DNA from 3 places in the Marinobacter sp. bablab_jr008 genome. Region 3 is predicted to be linked to each of the others. Evidence: predicted binding sites of a transcription regulator. Region 3 holds the regulator's gene; each other region holds the start of a gene.

Region 1 (4,178 bases), on a different contig from region 3:
GGTTTTACTGCCTCCTGAATGAGAGTCTTGAGTCGGTTCAGCGCGTCCTCTTTGTTCTGCTCAAACGTGCGGAAAGACTGCCCCTTGATCACAATCACGCCGTCTTTACTGATGCGCTGGTCGGACAATGCCATCAAACGTTCTTTGTAAAACGGCGGCAGGGTGGAATGCAGGATGTCGAACCGGAGGTGTACGGCAGAGGCAACCTTATTCACATTCTGACCGCCGGCCCCCTGGGATCGTATCTGCGTAATCTGGATTTCCCAGTCTGCCAGTTCGACGGCATTGGATAATTTCAGCATAGTGGCACGTGTTGAGAGCTCGGATTCGGGTGTTTACGAGTATCATCCTACGCAATCCGGCAACCAATCAGAAGCGATGAACACAGGGAGACACCGAATGAAGGTGATGGTTTTAGGCGCTACCGGCCTGACCGGAGGCATGGTGGTGGAGAAGCTCCTCGAGCAGCCGGAGATATCGACTGTGATCGCTCCGGTTCGCCGGCCGATGGTCGTGGAAAATTCGAAACTGGAGCAGCGCTTCATGGATTTTGATGCGATGGAGGCTCAGCCTGACGCTTTCCAGGTGGATGTCCTGATCTGTTGTCTTGGAACAACCCTGAAAAAGGCAGGCTCCAGAGAAGCCTTTCGCAAGGTCGATCATGACTATGCATTGAAGGCAGCTCAGATGGCCCGTAACGCCGGTGCACGGGCATTGATTCTGATGTCGGCCATCGGAGCATCTTCGCAATCCCCGGTTTTCTACAATCGAGTCAAAGGAGAGCTTGAGGAAAATGTCCGGGCGCTGAAATTTCCTTATCTTGCGATCTACCACCCGAGCCTGTTGCTGGGGCAGCGCAAGGAGGCTCGAACGGCCGAGGCTCTTGGTGTGGCCGTCATGCCGGTTGCGAATCGGGCGTTGATCGGGCCACTGAGAAAATATCGGGCGATTGAAGCGGAAGCCGTAGCGTCGGCCATGGTCAACGAGCTCGAGACCATTAGCGGAATCACTTCGGGCGGTGCAGTGGTGAGAGTGTGGGAGTACGACGATATCTTAACGATGGGCAATCGTCGCTAATGCGGTCCTTCACCTGATGTAAAATCTGGGTCACTGTTCCCGAGCGATCGATGAGGTTGATTAATGAAATATGTACTTTTTCCTTTTCTGGTGTTTTCCGTACTCATGGCGACAGGGTGCAGTCGCCCGGAATCGCCCCAGGAAGTATCGGAAGCGTTTTGGCAAGCTGTACTTGAAGAGGATGCTGAAGCGGCCGCAGATTATTCAACCCTGGTCGATGAAGCGGCATTCGATGGTTTTGAACAGCAATGGCAGAACGTGAGCATTGAGTGGGGGCGTGTGGTCATTGATGACAATCTGGCCCGGGTAACCACCACCCTGAGTGGTCTGGAGGGCCAGAACGAAGCCACGGAGTCCTTAACCTATCTGGTACGTAAAGGTGACGACTGGCTGGTGGATTATTATCGCACCGGCGATGCCCTGAAACAGGGCCCGGTTTGGGGAAGTCTTGTTGGGCAGCTGGAAAAACTGGGTGAAGATCTCAAGAGTCGCTGGGCAAATCAATCCGATGAGATGGCGGTAGAGCTTGAGAGGCTGGGGCGGGAGTTGCAGCAACAGGCCCAGAGTATGAATGAAGATATGTCGGCGTTGCCTGAAGAGTACGGTGACCAGCTGAGCCAGCATCTGGAAGAGCTGTCTGAATCCCTGCGGGAAGCGCTTAAATCTACCCCATCTGCAACGCCGCAGGACAGACGTACCTTGAACGAAACGGTAATCAGGCTTGAAGACCAGCGGGAGCAGTTGTCTGAAGTCAACTTGAAGACGCTTGCGGAGAGCACCGCGACCGCCGCCGAAGCCCAGCTGCAATTGGGCGAATTGAGCGAGGAGTTTGCGGCCTACAAGGCGGAATGGCGGCAACGTGTTGTCGACATGCAAGCAGAAATGGCTGAGTTTCTGGAGAATCTGAAGACCCGCTGAGCCCAGGGGCGCCTCGCCCTTCTTTAGTGCATATTTTTGATGGCGCACCCCGATGGTGCGCCTCTCTCATCGTTTGAATCCGGCAGTTGCTACTTCCCTTCAGGTTTTGACCGGTCCGCCGGTTCAGGCCCGCTCTTTGCTTAGCTTCCTTCTGAAAGCAGGTATGTTTGCACCACCTCGTTGTAGTGCAGGCATGCAGTACCGATTGAGGAAGGCGCGCTATGACTTTACGCAGTGATTCCATGAACCTTTCATCCGATGAGCGGGGTTGGTTGCCCTGGTTTGGGGCCACAGGTAAGTTGCGGATGGGATGGTCCTGTTTTTTGAACCGCCAGCAATATGCAACGAATGAAGAGATATTCGAGAGCATCGCGAAAACCCGTCGCGAAGCGCTGATTAACTGGGCAAATGGCAAGTGGGCCTTCCTTGAGGGGCTTGCGGCACGACTTGAGGGTAGCGAACACGATAGCATTTCAGAGGTACTGGATTCGGCCGTTACGCGCCTCCGGGAAATTTCCGAGCTTTTCGTTGTGAAAGAAGATGGCTCTGTTGTCGCCTCGACGGTGACCGGCAGAACCGGAGCCGCAGGTCTCATGCCCGCGGCCGTGCAACGAGGGGTGAGAGAGCGGTTTCTCCACGGGCCCTACAGTGATCCGGTCACCTTGCAGCTTGGTGCCACAACCTCCAGGTTTCATGACGATGTCACGCTGATGTTCTACCAGCCGGTCGCTCTCGCTGGCAATCAGGCAGCGGCAGTCTGTGCCCGGGTTCCGAACGATGTCATGAGTGACCTGATTCAGCGCGAAGCCGGGCACATTTTTGAAGAGTCCGGCGACAACTACATTTTCATGATCGACAGTCAGTTTGATCCGTCGATCAGACCGGGAGTTGCCTTGTCGCGCTCGCGGTTTGAAGACGCCACCTTCAGTCACGGTGACAACCTCAAAGACGGAATCCGTACGGGCTTCGGTACAGTACGGATTCGGGAACACACCGAGTTCGAAATACGTTTCACCGACCCGGCTACGGGGCAGTTGCACCCGGGGGTACGCGAAACCATGGCCCGCGGTGAAAACCTCTACGTTAAGTACCCCGGCTATTCCGACTATCGCCACATACCGGTGATTGGCAAAGGCGTGACCTTCCAGTTACCCGGGTCTCCTGATCGTTGGGGCATGATGTGTGAAGGCGACCTGGAGGAGGTGTATCGGAAACGTTCGGTCAGCTATCGACTGACAGCGCGGCTCGGGGTCCTTATGGCGCTTATCTGGGCAGCCAACGTAGCGGTTTCGGCAAGCGGTGCTCCCCTGTGGCTGGAAGCCTCCGTGAACGCGATGGTTGCGCTCCTGGGTCTTGTCATCTTCCGGGCAAGTTCCGCCAAGCCATTGGCAGATAGCCTGTCATCACTCGCGGATGTCATACGAAACATTGCCGAAGGAGGCGGGAATCTGCGCCAGCGTCTCGATGTCGGCAAGACCAAGCGGGATGAGAGCGGGGATCTCGCGCGCTGGATGAACAGCTTTCTGGATACCCTCGACGGCATGGTGGGTCAGGTCATCAGTCTTGCGGGTGAATCCCGCTCCGCCAGTGAACACCTTGTGGGTCAGAACCGCCAGGCGGATGAAAAGATTCAGCAGGTGGTACACGACATAGAGCAGATGCTGAAGGGCGCTGATCTGCAGCAGAACGAAATCGAAAATGCCTCGACCACAGCGCAGGAAATGCGAGTTAGCATGGAAGATGTGGTGGCTCGTGCCAAAGATCAGTTTGCCCGTGTCAGCCGTGAAACCGAGAGCATTCGCGACGTTATCGTGCGTTCGGCCGAGGGTATTCGCGCCGCGAGTGAACGCACGGACGAGATCGGCAAGGCGGCAGAAATGATTAACGACATTGCTGCCCAGACCAATCTTCTAGCGCTCAATGCAGCCATAGAAGCGGCTCGGGCTGGTGAGGCAGGGCGGGGATTTGCAGTCGTCGCCGATGAGGTCCGGCAACTGGCCAGTCGGACAGCCCAGGCCACGACGGAAATTGATGAGCGTCTGTATCGGGTGCGGGAAGAAACTCAGCGCGCCGTAACCACAATGGAAGAAGGCATGGCAGAGATGGAGGCCCGTCTGGCTCAGGCCCGGGCGGCGTCGGATGACAATGCCGAACTGCATCACATGGTCGACAAGCTCTTCCGG
Region 2 (4,178 bases), on a different contig from region 3:
GGTTCACAACATCAGCCTGCCGCCGGAACAGTTTGGCGGCCCGCACATCGAGAATTTTTTCTGTAACTGTCTGGATACTGCTGTCCACCCCTATTTTGAAACGATCGCAGAGCTGAAGGTGTCTGCACACGCGTTGATTCGCCGGGATGGTTCCGTTATTCAGTTTGTCAGCTGTCTGGACAGGGCATGGCATGCTGGCCGTTCCAGTTTTCAGGGTAAGGAGGAGTGCAACGACTACTCCATTGGTATCGAGCTCGAAGGTGCGGATGACGTTCCCTATACCGATGATCAGTACCGTGCGCTGGCGCGTCTGGCGCTCCTGGCAATGACAGCCTGGCCGGAAATCACGCCGGGTCGCATTGCCGGCCACAGTGATATTGCTCCGGGCCGAAAAACCGATCCAGGGCCCGCGTTTGAGTGGTCTCGCTTCCGGGCACTGCTGTCGAACGAGGAGATGGCCTGATGTCGTTGGTTGTTTTTCTGATTGCGTACGTGATTCGCCGCAGGCTGGACCGCGCCGACCACCTGGCCAGCGATGAGATCTGGCGTCGCTGGTTTCATCGTTGGGGCCGGGTAGAAGCGGGTCAGGAGCGGTCAGTCTGGAGAGGGGCGCTGCTGGTTGTGTTACCTTCTCTGGCGCTCGCTGGCGCGTGGGCGCTGTCCAGTGAGGCGGGCTACCGCTATGCCCTGTATCCGCTTGAACTGGTGCTGATGGTGGTACTGATGGGAGCGCCGGGCTGGCGCAAGGTGCTGCGAGCCTATTCCGATGCCTGGCGGCGCGGAGATATGCAGGCTGCCTGGCACCATGTTCAAGAGCGCCTGCCCGCCTCCGAAAGAGGAGCGGCGCTATCGCCAGAAGCCATGCACCTGTCGGTGTCGCGGGCGCTGATGGTCTCGGTTTTCGAGCGTTTCTTCCTGGTGGTTTTCTGGTACGCCGTCGGCGGCATAGCGCTGGCTTTTCTGGCTCGCGGGCTTGTAGCTCTGGCGGGCCAATGGCCGCAGGCGGCCGCGCGGGAACGCTATCAGCGGGCGGCCCGGCTTATCGGCTGGATTCCTTCCCGCTTGCTGTCATGCACATTCGGACTCGCCGGTGACCTGGCCGGCTGGTCCCGGGAAATACGCAAGGTATTCCCGGGATTCGGGAAAAAGACCGCGGATGTGCTCATGATTTCCGCCAACGGGTCGTTAACTGGTTATGCACTTGATCCTGCGCGCTTTTCGGAGTTGCACCCGGAAGAGTGGCCCGATTTTGGCGGACGGAGCCTCAGCGCCATAAGGGACCTCCTCAACCGGAGCATGCTGGTGTGGATATGTGCGTTTGCATTGCTGGTGATCGCAGGCATGGCCTAGCCGGAAAGCAAAAACGGATTACAGAATAACACTAAATAGTGATTAAGTTTTTCCGGCAACGGGCGATAATCAAACAAAAGAATAAAGATTCAGTTGTTAGAAGCAGCGAGGGCTCTGTGAACTATATAATCAATCCGGCTGTAGCACTGATGAATCGGCTGCCCATGGTTTACAAATTCAGCCTCATCAGCATTCTCTTTCTTGGCCCTATCATCGTGCTTTGCTGGTTGGTGATTTCCGGGCTCAACCAGTCGGTTCAGACCATGACCCGCGGCATTGAAGGTCTTGCAGAACTCCAGAAGGTGGAACGCCTGCTGGTGGCGTCGATGGATTACCGTGACTATCAGGCCCCTGGCATTCTGAAAGACGAACAACCCCTGCTCGAAAAAGCCAACGAAGCGGCCAGTCGTATGGACGCCCTGTTGGCAGATCTCGCCGAACCACAGCGTTCTTTTGACACCTCCGGCTCCTGGCAGGAGCAGATTCTGGCTGTAAGGGAAGAATGGGAGACGCTCAAAGCCAACGATAACTATCAGGGCAACATTGACCCCCAGTTCAAGTACTACCAGGAATTTGTGCAGAAGGTGATGGCCTTGCTGCCGGCGACCATTGAAATCAGCGGGTTGGGGCAGGATGCGTCCCGGGAAAACCTGCTGCTGTTAGGGCTGGTGCGTTCTGCGTTGCCTGAGTCTCGCACTGTTGTTGGCGGCGCCCGTTCATACGGTATTTTTGCGCTGGTGGAAGGTCAGGTGGGCTATGCACTCAGCGAAACCCTGAATGAAATCTACGATCAGTTGACCAACCGCAGTTCGCTGCTTTCGCCGGCCCTTTCCGTTGCTGTGGAGGCGTCGCCCCAGCTGGCAGAGAGTGCGAGCGGTGCGTTGACCCGCACGGAAGAGAGCCTGATGACAGTGCGTGATGAGCTGGACCTGAATGTCATTACGCCTATGCGCCTGGAGCTGCCCTGGCAGGAATTCGACGAGACCGTATCGGCGCAGATGGGATATTACGATACCCTCAGCGATCGTATCTTCGATGTGGTTGCCGGTAATCTTGAGGATCGCCTGGCTCGCCAGACCGGGCAGCGCACCCTGATTCTGGTGGCGCTGATTGCTGTGATGCTGGTGGTGGTCTACCTCTATGTGGGCTTCTTTATGTCTGTGCGGATTGCCATCAACCGGTTCAGCGAAGCTGCAAGAAATGTGGCCGCCGGCGATATGACCACCCATATCCGGTTGAACAACCGGGACGAACTGGGGGAGCTCACCTCTGAGTTCAACAACATGACCGATCGTATTGCTGAGCTTGTCCGGTCGGTGGGCTCTACAACAGCAGATGTTGATCAGCAGGCGGTCCGGGTGAATGACACCGCATCGGCTAACAGTCAGGCCGTGGCCCGACAGATGGAAGAGACCGGTCAGATCAACGAGGCCATGGGCCAGATGGTGGAAGCGGTCAATGAAGTTACCGAGAGTGCGCACCGGGTGGCGGATAGTGCGGGGAATGCCGAGAAAGATACCGAGAAGGGTCGGGAAGTGGTGGCCGATACGGTGGCGACCATTAACCGGCTGGCTACGGAGATTGCAGGCGCCGTTGATGTCATCAACCGGGTGAGTGCGGACAGTGACAATATCAGTCAGGTTCTGGTTGAGATTAAAGCAATTGCCGAGCAGACCAACCTGCTGGCGCTGAACGCGGCCATCGAGGCAGCGAGGGCGGGAGAACAGGGGCGTGGCTTTGCGGTGGTGGCGGATGAGGTTCGCTCATTGTCCCAGCGTACCCACAAGTCCACTGAGGAAATTGAAGGCATGATTTCCCGGCTTCAGGGTGGTGTAAAAGAGGCGGTATCTGCCATGACCTCAAGTCACGATGCCACGGAGAAGACGGTACAGAAGTCTGGTGAAGTGACCGAAGCGCTGGATCGGATCGCCTCGGGCATTTCCGAAATCGTGGATATGAGCCACCAGATTGCCCAGGCGGCGGAGGAACAGTCGGCCGTGGCCAGGAACGTGAATGCCAACGTGGAGCGCATTGGCGAATTTGGCCAGAGCACTGCCTCCAACGCCGAAGAGACTCTGGCTTCGTCCAGACAGATGTCGGAGCTTACCGCGTCGCTTCAGCGCCTGGTGGAAGCATTCAAGGTGTAATCTGCGGTTGTTGTTGTGAAAAATCCGGCCTCAGAGGCCGGGTTTTTTTTGCTCCCAGAGAATCTCCTGGCTGCCATCCCGGCGAGCCAGCACTCGGGCGATGACAAACAGCAGATCGGATAACCGGTTCAGGTAGTGACGCGAGGCAGTATTGATGGAGTCCTCGTGGCCAAGGGCCACCACCACGCGCTCGGCCCGGCGACAGACCGCCCGTGCCAGATGACATTGTGCTGCGGCAGGGCAGCCCCCGGGCAGGATGAAGTTTTTTAGCGGCGGCAGGTCGGTGTTGTACTCGTCCAGAGTCTGCTCCAGCCACTCAATGTGATTGTCGCTGATCACCTTGCTGCCCGGGATGGCAAATTCGCCGCCCAGATCAAACAGGTGATGCTGAATGCGCCGGAAGGTATCGATCAGACGGTCACCAGAGGGAAGCGTCTCAATCAAAACGCCGATATGGCAATTCAGCTCATCTGCCATACCCATGGCTTCCACTCGCTGGGCATTTTTGGCGATACGGTTGCCATCGGCCAGGCCGGTAGAACCGTCGTCTCCGGTTCGGGTGTAGATCTTCGACAGGCGATTGCCCATGGTCTTGCTCCCTCTGGTAAAAGTCAGTTCAGTTGTTGTACCTGTTCGGCGAGCATTTGGTTCACCTGTACCGGTATGCCATGTTGATGGCCG
Region 3 (4,178 bases):
TTGCTGCCCGACCTCCGCAGACGACGGCTCCGGTGCCGGGGTTGGCGCTTCCGCCGCCGGTGCATCCTCGGACTCGGGTTTGGCGAGTGCGTCCAGGGCTTCGATCAGTTCGTCCGGCGCGGGCGTCGGCTCTTCCCGGTTGCGAACTTCTTCGAACATGGCGTTAACGTTGTCCAGCGCCTCCAGAACCACGTCCATCAGTTCCGGAGTGACCTTGCGCTTGTGATTCCGGAGAATATCGAACACGTTCTCTGCAGAGTGGCAGCAGTTAACCAGTGCCTCCAGCTGAAGGAAGCCTGCGCCCCCTTTCACGGTATGGAAGCCACGGAAAATGGCGTTCAGCAGATCGCTGTCATCGGGATGCTGCTCCAGATCCACCAGCTGCTCCGACAACTTTTCGAGTATCTCGCCGGCTTCTACCAGGAAGTCCTGCAGGATCTCTTCATCAGCATCTAACGCCATGCGTCACCCTCTTTATTATCAGAATCCGAGACTGGACAGCAGATCGTCCACATCGTCCTGCCCCGAAACTACATCTTCCCGCTCATCAGCCTTAATCTGGGGCCCTACCCCTTTTTCGGCCGATTCTTCTTTTTCTTCAATCTGGTGCACCGTGCCGGTCAGCTGATCCACGTGGCTGGCCATCACCACCAGACCCAGAAGGTTGTCTTCCACCTCTTTCACCAACGCGGTGACCTTCTGGATAACCTGGCCGGTCAGATCCTGGAAGTCCTGAGCCAGCAGGATTTCCGACAGGTTCTGGTACAGACTGTCGGAGTCCGTCGTCAGGCCAGCGAAGAACTTGTCGATGCGACCATAAAGCTCCCGAAACTCCGCAGGCTCCATTTCACGACGGCGCAGACGCTGCCACTCATCCCGCAGGGCAACCGCTTCATCCCGCATGGCGTGAGCCACCGGCATGCTTTCCTCAACCAGATCCATGGTGCGGTTCGCTGCCTGGCTGGTCATCTGAACCACATAGGCCAGACGGTCAGAAGCGTCGCTCATCTTCGACAGCACTTCTTTCTGCTCGGCATTACGCGGGTCTATCTGGAAGTTCCGGATTGCCTCATGGAGGCTGCGGGTCAGTCGCCCCACTTCCCGATACAGACTCTGATCGCGAACCTCGCTCAGTTCATTGATCAGGGTCATCGCCTTGGCATAATTCCCGGCGTTTACATTCTCGGCCAGGTCGGAGGCCTGTTTTTGAAGCTTCTCCGCCACCTCCGGATCAAGGCCCTGATGGTTCTGTTTGGTATCACTCATGGCGAGCCATCCGACCTCTGGTTACTGGATTCGTTCGAAGATTTTCTCGATCTTTTCCTTCAGCACGGCTGCCGTGAAAGGCTTGACCACATACCCGTTCACCCCGGCCTGAGCCGCAGCCACGATCTGGTCCCGCTTGGCCTCTGCCGTTACCATCAGAACCGGCAGGTTCTTCAGGTTTTCATCAGCACGGACAGCCTTCAGAAGGTCAAAGCCCGACATGCCGGGCATGTTCCAGTCAGTCACCAGGAAGTCATACTTGCCGCTTCGGAGCATGGGCAACGCGGTGTTGCCATCGTCCGCTTCATCCGTATTGGTGAAGCCGAGATCTCGCAGCAGGTTTTTGATGATGCGTCGCATTGTGGAGAAGTCATCCACAATGAGAATTTTCATGTTCTTGTCCAATGGGACCTCCAGTCAGTAACACCCGGAATTCATTCAGCCTTTTGGAAGTCTAGCAGGCTGCTACCTTAAGCGCTTATTGTGTGGTGTTTGCGCACGTTGTAAAGCATCGTTTACCAAAAGCTACACAGCTTGCTGAAAGCGAAACACAGCACCTGGCCGATCAGTCGTTGTCACCATCCCGCCACTCGGCCAACCGGCTGCGAAGTCTCAACGCCGCCTGGCTGTGAATCTGGCTTACCCGGCTCTCACTGACCCCAAGCACCGCACCGATTTCCTTGAGGTTGAGCTCCTCCTGGTAATACAGGCTCAATACCAGTTTTTCACGCTCAGGCAACTGCTCAATGGCGTCTGCTAGACTGCGCTGGAAAGCGCCTGAAGCAATACCGTCCAGCGGATTATCACTCGCTTCTGCTTCTTCTATCGGCAGCTCGCCGGATTCATTGAGCTCATCAAGACTAAAAAGTCTACCGCTGTTCGCGTCGGCAAGTGAGGCATGATACTCGTCCAGACCAATGCCAAGCTCTTCAGCTACTTCGGCATCCTGGGCCTCGCGCCCGGTACGATCTTCCACTTGTTTGATAGCACTGGCGATTCGCCGGGCGTTGCGATGCACTGAGCGGGGCACCCAGTCGCCCTTGCGGATCTCATCCACCATGGCACCGCGGATGCGAATCCCTGCGTAGGTTTCAAAGGTGGCACCTTTGCCGGAAGAATAGCGCTGCGCGGCCTCCAGCAGGCCAATCATACCGGCCTGCATAAGGTCTTCCAGCTGCACTGATGGCGGCAGCCGGGCCATGAGATGAAGGGCGATTTTCTTGACCAGCGGCGCATGCTCTTCAATCAGGGCTGAAGGGCTCCTGGCGCCGGCCTGATGGTAAATTCCCAGATGTTTCGCCAATGTCATGTATCCGGTTTTCTTGTAGGACTGGATTCAGATCAGACTTCGACGAGCCGCTCCACGAAGAATTCGAGATGCCCCCTGGGAGAGGACGGCAAAGGCCAACTGTCCACTTTTTCGGCCAGAGCCCGGATAGCCAGCGAGGCTTTCGCCCTCGGATAGGCATCCAATACCGCTTTCTGTCTTTGGACGGCTTTCTTGACGGCCTCGTCGTAAGGCACGATACCTACATATTGTAGTGCCACATCCAGAAAACGCTCGGTGACCCGGGTCAGTTTTTCAAACAGATGGCGGCCTTCCTGCTCATTGCGGACCTGGTTTGCCAGGATACGGAAGCGGTTGGTGCCATAATCCCGGTTCATCAGCTTGATCAACGCGTACGCATCGGTAATGGAAGTAGGTTCGTCGCAGACCACCAGCAGAAGTTCCTGCGAGGCCCTGAGGAAGCTGACCACCGATTCAGAAATACCTGCGGCGGTATCCACAATCAGAACGTCAATCTGGTCGCCCAGCTCACTGAAAGCGTTGATCAGGCCGGCATGTTCCATGGCGCTGAGCTGGGTCATACGCTGGGTGCCGGAGGAAGCCGGTACAATCTTGATACCACCAGGGCCATTCACCAGCACGTCTTTCAGATCACAATCGCCGCTGAGTACGTCTTGAAGATTTCGATTGGCGGTAATGCCGAGCAACACATCGATGTTGGCGAGCCCGAGATCCGCGTCCAGCAAGACAACCCGGCGCCCCTTCTGGGCCAGGGCGATACCGAGATTGACCGAAACATTGCTCTTGCCGACACCGCCCTTGCCGCCGGAAACCGCAATCACCTGAACCGGATGTGGTCTGCTCATACTGTTATCAGTCTCTTACTACGTTCTTGTACGGGCACGCGTGCCGGTGTTTTATTCTGGTCGCCAACGAGGCTCAGGCACCTTCGGCGACTGTCTGTGCGCTCTGCACGGCCTTAAGCCGTTCTACGCCCAGGCGCACTAACGGAATGGCCTCCGCCCTCTGGAGATCTTCCGGTATCTTCTGGCCATCGGTGTACCAGGCCACCGGTAAGCTGGTCTCCATAACGAACCCGAGCGCTTCGCCCAGGGTCAGGGCCTCATCAATCTTGGTCATGATGCAGCCTGCAAGGTTTGCCATCTTATAGCAATGCCACACGGATTTCATGATACGAGGCTGACTGGTGGCGGAGACCACCAGATGTGTACGGATATTGTGATCGCTGCGAGCCAACTCCGCCAGTTGTTCCTGGTAACCGCGGTCGGCACTGGTCAGGCCGGCAGTGTCAATCAGCACCAGGTGTCGATCCGATAACTCATCAAGAATGTCATCCAGGGAATGGCTCTCATCCACCACACGCACGGGCACATTCAGGATGCGGCCGAACACGAAGAGCTGCTCATGAGCGGCCACACGATAGCGGTCGGTGGTCACCAGGGCCAACGAATCCGGACCATGCTCAAGGACGTAGCGGGCCGCCAGCTTGCCAATGGTGGTGGTTTTGCCAGACCCGGTTGGCCCGACCAGGGCATAGATACCGCCGGCATCAAGCCAGTCTTCGCGACCGGTACGAACGCCGGTCGCCAGCATTTTCAGTGAC

What was found. The regulator FliA, encoded in region 3, starts transcription of late flagellar genes. The targets are predictions, from matches to a motif close to CTAAAGTTTNNNNNNNNNNNGCCGNTAA.
Region 1: JIF53_RS10090 (methyl-accepting chemotaxis protein) is a predicted target of FliA. The motif match lies at 2,093-2,120, and genes of this name have one in related genera.
Region 2: JIF53_RS02405 (methyl-accepting chemotaxis protein) is a predicted target of FliA. The motif match lies at 1,392-1,419, and genes of this name have one in related genera.

The regions. Positions count from the first base shown of each region.
Region 1 is NZ_JACDWW010000059.1:321,019-325,196, reverse strand. It holds gene arfB (alternative ribosome rescue aminoacyl-tRNA hydrolase ArfB) at 1-302, opposite strand, end outside; gene JIF53_RS10100 (NAD(P)H-binding protein) at 400-1,077, shown strand; gene JIF53_RS10095 (hypothetical protein) at 1,141-1,995, shown strand; gene JIF53_RS10090 (methyl-accepting chemotaxis protein) at 2,217-4,178, shown strand, end outside.
Region 2 is NZ_JACDWW010000037.1:63,834-68,011, forward strand. It holds gene ampD (1,6-anhydro-N-acetylmuramyl-L-alanine amidase AmpD) at 1-463, shown strand, start outside; gene JIF53_RS02400 (histidine kinase) at 463-1,350, shown strand; gene JIF53_RS02405 (methyl-accepting chemotaxis protein) at 1,467-3,497, shown strand; gene JIF53_RS02410 (cob(I)yrinic acid a,c-diamide adenosyltransferase) at 3,528-4,085, opposite strand; gene JIF53_RS02415 (ketopantoate reductase family protein) at 4,109-4,178, opposite strand, start outside.
Region 3 is NZ_JACDWW010000054.1:210,866-215,043, forward strand. It holds gene JIF53_RS08270 (chemotaxis protein CheA) at 1-462, opposite strand, end outside; gene JIF53_RS08275 (protein phosphatase CheZ) at 481-1,266, opposite strand; gene cheY (chemotaxis response regulator CheY) at 1,288-1,671, opposite strand; gene JIF53_RS08285 (RNA polymerase sigma factor FliA) at 1,832-2,575, opposite strand; gene JIF53_RS08290 (MinD/ParA family protein) at 2,608-3,420, opposite strand; gene flhF (flagellar biosynthesis protein FlhF) at 3,494-4,178, opposite strand, start outside.